2 regions of the Desemzia sp. C1 genome follow, and region 1 is predicted to be linked to the other one. Evidence: predicted binding sites of a transcription regulator. Region 1 holds the regulator's gene; the other holds the start of a gene.
What was found. Region 1 encodes Rex, which represses fermentation and respiration genes when NADH is low (regulators of the CRP and FNR family bind a similar motif). Its sites were predicted from a motif close to TTGTGAANTANTTCACAA; they were not measured.
Positions count from the first base shown of each region.

Region 2: the regulator Rex is predicted to act here: its motif matches at 2,876-2,893, upstream of LMF32_RS03260 (DUF1858 domain-containing protein).

Region 1 covers NZ_JAJIZP010000003.1:1,550,696-1,555,132, reverse strand. Annotated here, with positions in the region: gene LMF32_RS07965 (YdiK family protein) at 1-55, shown strand, start outside; partial or broken gene LMF32_RS07960 (IS3 family transposase) at 137-970, opposite strand; gene LMF32_RS07955 (helix-turn-helix domain-containing protein) at 928-1,311, opposite strand; gene LMF32_RS07950 (redox-sensing transcriptional repressor Rex) at 1,766-2,431, opposite strand; gene LMF32_RS07945 (ABC-F family ATP-binding cassette domain-containing protein) at 2,785-4,437, shown strand, end outside.
Region 2 covers NZ_JAJIZP010000003.1:594,381-598,817, reverse strand. Annotated here, with positions in the region: gene merA (mercury(II) reductase) at 1-464, opposite strand, end outside; gene merR (Hg(II)-responsive transcriptional regulator) at 489-881, opposite strand; gene LMF32_RS03265 (DUF438 domain-containing protein) at 1,368-2,609, opposite strand; gene LMF32_RS03260 (DUF1858 domain-containing protein) at 2,609-2,839, opposite strand; gene LMF32_RS03255 (Rieske 2Fe-2S domain-containing protein) at 3,069-3,347, opposite strand; gene LMF32_RS03250 (FAD-binding oxidoreductase) at 3,332-4,437, opposite strand, start outside.

The DNA of each region.
Region 1 (4,437 bases):
TGCAACTCGCATCTTGCAAATTTATTTGAAATTAAAAAAAGGCAACAAACCTTAATTGAACTGCTCCCTGTCAAGTAGACAGGTAAATAAACAAAATATTTGTGCCATGTATGATACTTTTCATCCATGGCTTTTTTTATGCCGGAATGCTTAAGCCCATTTTTAACGTCACCCGTTGGGTGTTATAAAACCCAATATATTGTTTAATATCATTCTCTAATTCTTCAAAGCTCACATAAGTGTTCAGCCGATACATTTCTTCTTTAATAATTCCCCAAAAGTTCTCCATTGGACCGTTATCAATGCATTTCCCCACACGAGACATACTGTGGGTGAGTTGATGTTTCTTCACAAAATTATTAAAGTCGTATGACGTGTATTGATATCCCCGATCGCTATGAATAAGCGTTTGGGTTGGTATAATCTTGTCTTCAATTTGGCGAACTGTATCACGAACTAAGGCATTATCATTACGCTTCGATAGTTTAAAGGCTACGATCTTATTTTCGCCATAATCCAATATGGCACTAAGATAAGCTTTGGCGTTCTCTCCATACTTAAATTCAGTCACATCGGTTAATAAGACTTCCATCGATTGATAGTCCTTTCGGAATTCTCTATTGAGGACATTATCGGCGATATGTGCAGGATTGTGGGGCTTGTAACGATATCGTTTCCGACGGATAACAGCTTTCAAGTTCAGTAATTTCATCAAACGATAGACACACTTATGGTTTACTTTAGCGTTCATGAAGTGGTTCAGATAGATAGTTATTCGACGATAGCCATAAATACCTTTATGCTTTTCATAGACTTGAAGGATTAATTCAACAAGCTTTCGAAGCCGTTTTTCCGACGCAGTCGGCTTGCGTTTCAACCACTTATAATAACCCGCTCTGCTCACACCCAAAGCATCACAGAGATGGATTACTTTGTATCCTTCTTTTTGTAGTTTCTTGATCGTTTGGTATTCCGCTTCATACCTCGTTTGCGTGACATCAACTCTCTTTCCACTTCTTCTAACTTTTTTAACGCTACGTTCTCCGTTTCTAGATACTCATTTCGTGCTCTTAAAGCTGCATTTTCAGCCCGGATTCTTTCTTCTTCCGTTTGAACAGAGTTTGGTTTGCCGCGACCTCGTCCATCTACTAGTCCGTCAGGACCATGCTTCTTATATTTTTGAACCCATGAATACACGCTATTGTAGGATACCTGATACTTCTCAGCAGTTTTTTTATAAGATAAACTATTAGCTAGGCAGTCTTGGACTATTTTGATTTTTTCTTCTTGTGTTGATTTTTTATCTGTCATCGTATACACCTCGGATTTTGGAGAATAGCTCCTCATTTCTTCCCCTTTAGTATACTTGTTTATCCAGCTCCTGACAGTATCAACTTTTGGGATATTATATTTAACAGCTAGCTGACCTATAGGTAATCTATCTTCTAAATATTCTTTCACGACTAAGTCCTTAAATTCTTTGCTATATTTATTGTACTTAGATTTAACTTGAATCCCACTAATTCCATGCTCTTGGTATCTTAAGACTTTATCCCAAAAGGACGTCCAATTAATTAATAAACCATAGGCTTCTTTTAATTCTTTGAAACTGATTCCTTCATTCAGATACATCAAAATATATCTTTCGATTTCTTCAGTTGTATGTTTACTGTTTGAACGCATAAAAATCCCCCTAAAGTAATTTTACTTTTTTAAGTGTCTACTTTAGGGGGAGCATATCAAATCAGGTTTGTTGCCTTTTTATTTAGTCTAAAGGCAGTAAGCTGTCTTTATCATCTGTTTTGTAATGATCTATGAAGTAAATCAATGTTTGTAATTCATTAGCTAAATCTACATTCTGCACTCGTACGTGATCAGGCACGGAGATACGAATAGGCGTGAAGTTCAATATTCCTTTAACTTCAGCTTTCACCAAGTTGTTTGCTGCTTCTTGAGCTGCAGAAGTTGGAACGGTCAGCATCACTACATCAATTTGCTGCATTTTCAATTGTTGTACCATGTCTTCCATAGGATACACTGGAACTCCAGATTGGATTGTTCCAACAATTTCTTTGTTGATATCAAAAGCCGCACTGATACGCATATTGTTGTTTTGGTGGAAATTGTAGTTTAATAAGGCATGGCCTAAATTCCCTACCCCAATCAATGCTACGTTGGTCAAACGGTCTTGTTTCAATGTCTTGCTGAAGAAATGCATCAAGTCTTCAACATCATATCCATATCCTCTTTTTCCTAGAGCACCAAAATAAGAAAAATCACGGCGAATAGTTGCACTATCCACTTTAACAGCTTCACTTAATTCAGTTGAAGAAACACGGTCTTTTCCGTCTTCGTGTAAATATCTCAAGTATCTATAATAAATAGGTAACCTTTTTGCCGTAGCTTTAGGTATTTTGTTCGTTGAATTCATATTCAGTCCACTCACTTTCTAAGATTCAAAAATTCACAATATCCAGAAACAAATTATCTATTTCACAAATTTCGGAGTTTCACATAATAAGATTATAACATTTTTTTGTTAAATTACTAGCCTTTTTAGACATCTTAAATGACTAGTTTTGTTGATCATTTTTTTAGTCTCGGCAAAATTCACAAGCATCCTTGTGAATTCAACATCTGCAAAACATAACGTCTTTAATTTATTTGCTAAAATAATATTCTTTTACATTCTATTTAAAACTTGCTTAGGTGTGTTTGTTCCTCTCCCTCTTATAGGAGGAATATGCTAAACTAAGGACAGAGATAAGAAATGAGGACTACAAAATGATTCTATTACAAGCTCAGCATGTAGCTCGTTATTTTGGAGCAGACGTGCTATTTGAAAACATTTATTTAGAAATACAAGATCACTCACGCGTTGCACTTGTTGGTCGAAACGGAGCCGGTAAGTCTACTTTATTGAAAATGATTGCTGATATTGAGCAGCCAGATGCTGGAAAAATCTCAAAAGGCAAACAAGTCACTATTGGCTATCTAGCTCAAAATACCGGATTAGACTCTACTCAGTCTATTTGGGACGAAATGCTGGATGTGTTCCACAGCGTGATCCAATTAGAGAAAAAAATGCGCCATATAGAGCAACTTTTAGGTGACGCCGATTTATTGGCAGATGAAGACCGTTATCAAGAGACGTTAAAACAATACGATCAAATGCAACATGACTTTAAAGAACAAAACGGGTATGGATATGAAGCTGAGATTCGCTCTGTCTTACACGGGTTCAATTTTTTTGAAGCTGATTATACTAAGTCCATCAATCAACTTTCAGGGGGCCAAAAAACGCGTTTAGCCTTGGCCAAACTATTGCTGCAGAAGAAAGATCTGTTGATTTTAGATGAGCCAACCAACCATTTAGATATCGAAACGTTGAACTGGTTGGAAAATTATTTACAGACTTATACTGGAGCTTTGCTGATTGTATCTCATGACCGTTACTTCTTAGATAAAGTTGTCAACGAAGTATATGATCTAAGTCGTCAAAAAATCACTCATTATAAAGGAAACTATAGTAAGTTCCTTGATTTGAAAGCTGCTCAATTAGAAAAAGAATGGAAAGAGTTTGAGAAACAACAAAAAGAAATCGCTAAATTGGAAGACTTCGTCAATCGTAATTTAGTAAGAGCTTCTACGACCAAACGAGCTCAAAGTCGCCGTAAGCAATTAGAAAAAATTGACCGTCTAGATAAGCCTCAAGGAGACGAAAAGTCAGCTACTTTTAGATTCCAACCTTCTATTGAGAGTGGAAATGTCGTCATGACAGTCGAAAATGGGGCAATTGGATATGAAGACACTATCTTATCCGAACCGATCAATATGGATGTTCGCAAATATGATTCTATTGCTTTAGTTGGACCTAATGGAGTAGGAAAATCGACTCTTTTAAAATCACTGTTAAATGAACTTCCATTGATCAAAGGCGAAACTAAATTTGGCACGAATGTAGAAGTGGGTTATTACGACCAGGAGCAAGCTGAATTGCATTCTACCAAATCTGTTCTAGCTGAACTGTGGGATGATCATCCAACGACTCCTGAAAAAGATATTCGTTCTATTTTGGGAAGCTTTTTGTTCTCTGGAGAAGATGTCGAAAAATCCGTTTCTTCTTTAAGCGGAGGAGAAAAAGCTCGATTGGCTTTAGCTAAGTTGTCTATGGAAAAAGATAATTTTTTGATTCTTGATGAGCCTACAAACCACTTAGACATCGATAGTAAAGAAGTGTTAGAAAATGCGCTGATTGATTTTGACGGAACTCTCTTGTTTGTTTCCCATGACCGCTACTTTATCAACCGGATAGCTACTAAGGTTATCGAACTTTCTCCAGAAGGCAGTACTGTTTATTTAGGCGACTACGATTATTATTTGGAGAAAAAAGCGGAACAAGAAGAATTGAAACGCCTGGCTCAAGAAGATGCTCAA
Region 2 (4,437 bases), 960 kb from region 1:
GCAGATGTTTGTAAACCTATAAATGGGTTGACTTTTGCCAAATGATTGATTTCCCCAGCTCTAAGAAGTGTTTTTGATGGCACACAACCAATATTCACACAGGTTCCCCCAACGGTTCCACGCTCAATCATAGCTACTTTTGCCCCATATTCAACCGATTTAATCGCAGCCGAAAAAGCAGCCCCGCCAGAACCAATGATAAGTAAGTCATAGTCTCCCTCATCACCTAAAACTATTTTTTCTTCAGATTGTACTTCTTCTATTTCTCCAGGCTGGTATTTTGCTTCATCAATTGCCTTTTTTGCACTTTCCACCCCAATATCATCGGGTAATTCAAATACTGCTTCACCACGACGAAAACTAGACTCAATATTTTTAGCACCTATCTTTTCAAGTGCTGATTCAACGTGTTTTTCACAACCCGCACAGGTCATTCCTTGAATGTTTACCTTAAATTTATTCATAATAAAGCCCCTTTCGTTAATCTCTCATGTTAATGTTTCTATTATTGGACACGAATGTAATTGCTTTTCATCTGGACATCGTTGTTTTAAGTCGTCTAACATAGTTTCAATTCGTTTTAAATCCTCTATTTGTTTTTGAACTTCCTTTTGTTTTTTAGAAACAAATTCGAACATATCTTGACAACGAACTTCATCTTTATCTACAACACCAAGTAATTTATAAATCTCGTTTAAAGAAAATCCAAGTTCCTGTATTCGTTTAATAAACCCAACACGCTTAACGTCATCATATGAATATATCCGATAACCAGCTTCCGTTCGGTGAGGTTCTTGTAGTAAATTTTTTCGCTCGTAATATCTAATCGTTTCTTTATTAACGCCACATTTTTCTGCAAACTCACTAATGCGATAAATCATCTTATTTCACCCCATGAATATTATAAACCGTGTACCATAGTACGCGGTCAAGTAAATTGGACTATTTTATTTTTCCCCAACGTATCACTCGTATGTGATTGATACTTTTATATAATACTATTGATTGTCCTAACATCCCACCAGAAAATCCGATTTAAACACCAGTTGTTTTTAAACTATTAAGAAAGTAATTCCACTATATATTCCGAAGACCCGAAAATACTAGCAGCAGATCTGTATATAACTGATTTGCTGCTAGAATTTGTTTTTGAGTTAGTATCCACAAAAAGTCTCAAGGCATTTTTCTATATGCTCTTTATAGACGCGTTGCGTAAGGCTGACTTCACTCTCTTTATGAACGCCTTACTCCACGCTCTTTTTAGACGCGTTGCGTAAGGCAGCTCACACAAATATAAGCCGAATTCGGCCTGTTAGGAAATACACCTAACTGGTCGAATCCTTCTTATATTTGGCAAGCTGAACGCCTTACTCCACGCTCTTTTTTTCGGTTCCGTCTAAGTCGATGATGTTTTGGATGGGTTGGACGTATTCCAAGGTACCCATGTAAGTGCCGTCGTCGTCTCTGACGGCTGTATAAGTGACCATAACGAACTCACCGCGGGCATGGAACCAAAGTGTTTCGGACTCTTTTTCTCCTGATTTGAAGTCTGCGATCAATTTTTTGACTATCGGCTGACTTTTAGGCGGATGACAATTTTCAACTTGTCGTCCAATAGCGTTTTTAGTCCGTGGGAACAGTTTTCTGCCTGTCCCTACATTAAAATATTTCACAGTATCATTCGCATCGACAAAAGACAATTCAAGGGGTAATAAGTTCAGCATCTTTTCCAATTCATTAGGTGTTAAATGCCCAACCTTAAAGTGGATATTGGCATCTTGTTCAGCAGGTTCCGTTTCTGGAATTGAAACATCTTCAAATGAAGTCCGCTCCGGTATCCATTTGGCCTCTGGTTTGACGATACAATAGCCGATTTCATCCGATTCTTCGTCAATTTTGAGCCAATCATCTTCATTGAAAATGTCACTCACCATCGGAATCAAGATTTCTTCTTCTTTAACGATCATTTCTTCTAATTCATATTTCAAAGTAGCGAACTCTTCTTTTAATTGGTCCAACTGATTGGTTTCCACAGATAGAACGACTTGTTTGAATAAGGCGCGGATATCATCGTCCACACCCCACATGACTTTAGGAGGAGCTGTGATACCATAACGTTCCATAATAGGAAACATGGAGTTTTCCTTACGTGCATAATGGTTATCGAATTGCCAAAGAATCGTCAACTGTTTCAATAATCCATCTTTGATTTCAGGCTCCGGCTCCAAGAGATACACTTCTATCAATCGTTGTATACGGTCTAAGCTGCTTTCAATCGCCAAGTTTTCTTGTTTAAGCACGTGGATCGGATGACCAGGCTTCTTAAACTCATCGGATTGATTTTCAGGGTCACTAATAGTGCCTAAAAACATAGAAGCATGGATATTGCACAATTTTTGAATATCTTCTACATTAATGCCTTCTCCTAACAATCTTCTTTCCATTACCGAGATCTCAAACGCACTGATGCCCGAAAAGTGTTCTTCAAAATCTTGTTTTACTAAATCTTTGTCTTCGCCTGCATGCAGCCGCAGCAGCAGATCTTTTAAGATAGATTGTCGTTGCTCTAATTCTAGCGCACGTTTTCCTTTATGTTGAGTTTCAGTCATTAGGCATTCTCCTCAATCGTAAAACCTTGACCTTCCAACTTAGCGATCAATTCAGGAATATCTAATCCAATTTGTTCAGCGCCTTTTTTCAATGGCATCATTCGACCGACAGAATTCAATAAGTGATCATTTTGTAAGGGGGTAAAACCCATATGAACCAGAATATTCTTTAACTCAGGGTATTGTTGGATCAATTGATAAACAGTTTCGTTCAGATTGATTTTTTTCATAGTGCTCAACCTTTCAAATTCAATTCGATTGAATGTTTGTGATATTTTTCTCAAATGGTGACTGACTCTATTGTAAAGGAGAAAAAAATGCTTTTCAATAAATAGCAGATAGAATTATTTTAAGAAATCTATGGTTTCACAAATTAGTCAACTTTGTAGACGCAACGCACTAAGTCCCTATTTGAATCACCTCATAAGCGATTCAAATAGGTGCTGTTGATAAATTTGTTCAAATGTCTGATGATGGCAATGGTTTTACAGACGGACCTTCAAACACTTCGCCTTTGTAAGAAAATCGAGAGCCATGACAAGCGCAGTCCCAAGAACGCTCGGCATCATTCCAATCTAAACTGCAGCCTAAATGGGTACAGACCGGAATGACTTTATGCAAATGTCCTTGTTCATCTCGATAAGCGCCTACTTTTTTTCCCTGGACACTGACTAAGCCGCCTTCATCCAATGCAAGATCGGACAACTTCTTATCAGGACGTTTTAATTTACCGACCACAAGTCTTTTCCCACCGATGTATTTTTCCATAAAAAAGTTTTGGTATCGACTAATTTCAATTTCTTTCGAGTAGGATCAAATAGAGAGGCATAACGATTCTTCTGACCTAAAATAGTGTCTGTTAATAACTTGGCAGCAACAGCTCCAGCAGACATGCCCCATTTATTGAATCCTGTAGCAACGAAAATCGTATCGTTTTGTTTGGTCATTTGTCCGATGTAAGGGACTTTATCTAAGGTTTGGAGATCTTGACTGGACCACATGTGAAGAGGAGATTGTCCGCCAAAGTATTTCTTGCCGAATTCTTCCAAGTCTTGATAATGAAAAATGGTTTTTTGAGAACTTTTGCCCGTTTGGTGACCTTCTCCGCCGACCAATAAGAGCGGTTCACCATCTTTTCCTTGGACAGAACGGATAGATCGAGCAGGCTGTTCGACGTTGATATACATGCCTTCAGGAATTTTGCCAGTTGCTCGAGTCACCATGGCATAAGAACGGTGGATGGAAAGGCGTGTGAAATACAATCCGTCCGCATCATTTATAGGATAATGAGTAGCCATAATAATTTTTTCACATAAAATAAGAGAGTTATTCTCTGTCAAAATCAAAGGTGTTGTTTCTTTAAGGATTTCCATTGCACGAGTGTGTTCAAAGATTGTTCCGCCTAAACGAATAATCTCGCGAACGAGTGCAGTTAGAAAAAGTACCGGATCAAATTGTGCTTGATCGTACATCACTAAAGCTTCTTTGATAGGAAAAGGCAAGTCAGAGTTTTCTTTTGTTAATTCACCATTGATCCCCAGAGTTTGGTAAGCAGCTGCCTCTCTTTCTAGTTTTCGTTTTCCATAGTGGGACTCAGCGTAAATGAAGGGGTCTTTCGTTTCGTAAGCACATTCGATACTCAACTCTTTGATCAGTTGCCGGATAAATTCCAGTCCATCTATGTTCGCGTCATAATACTGCTTGGCTTTATCTTCACCAAGCGTTTTTATGAGCTGGTCATAAATCAAACTGTGTTGAGCGGTGATTTTTGCCGTCGTATGACCGGTAACTCCGTTGATCAGTCGGCCGGCTTCGATCAATGTGACTT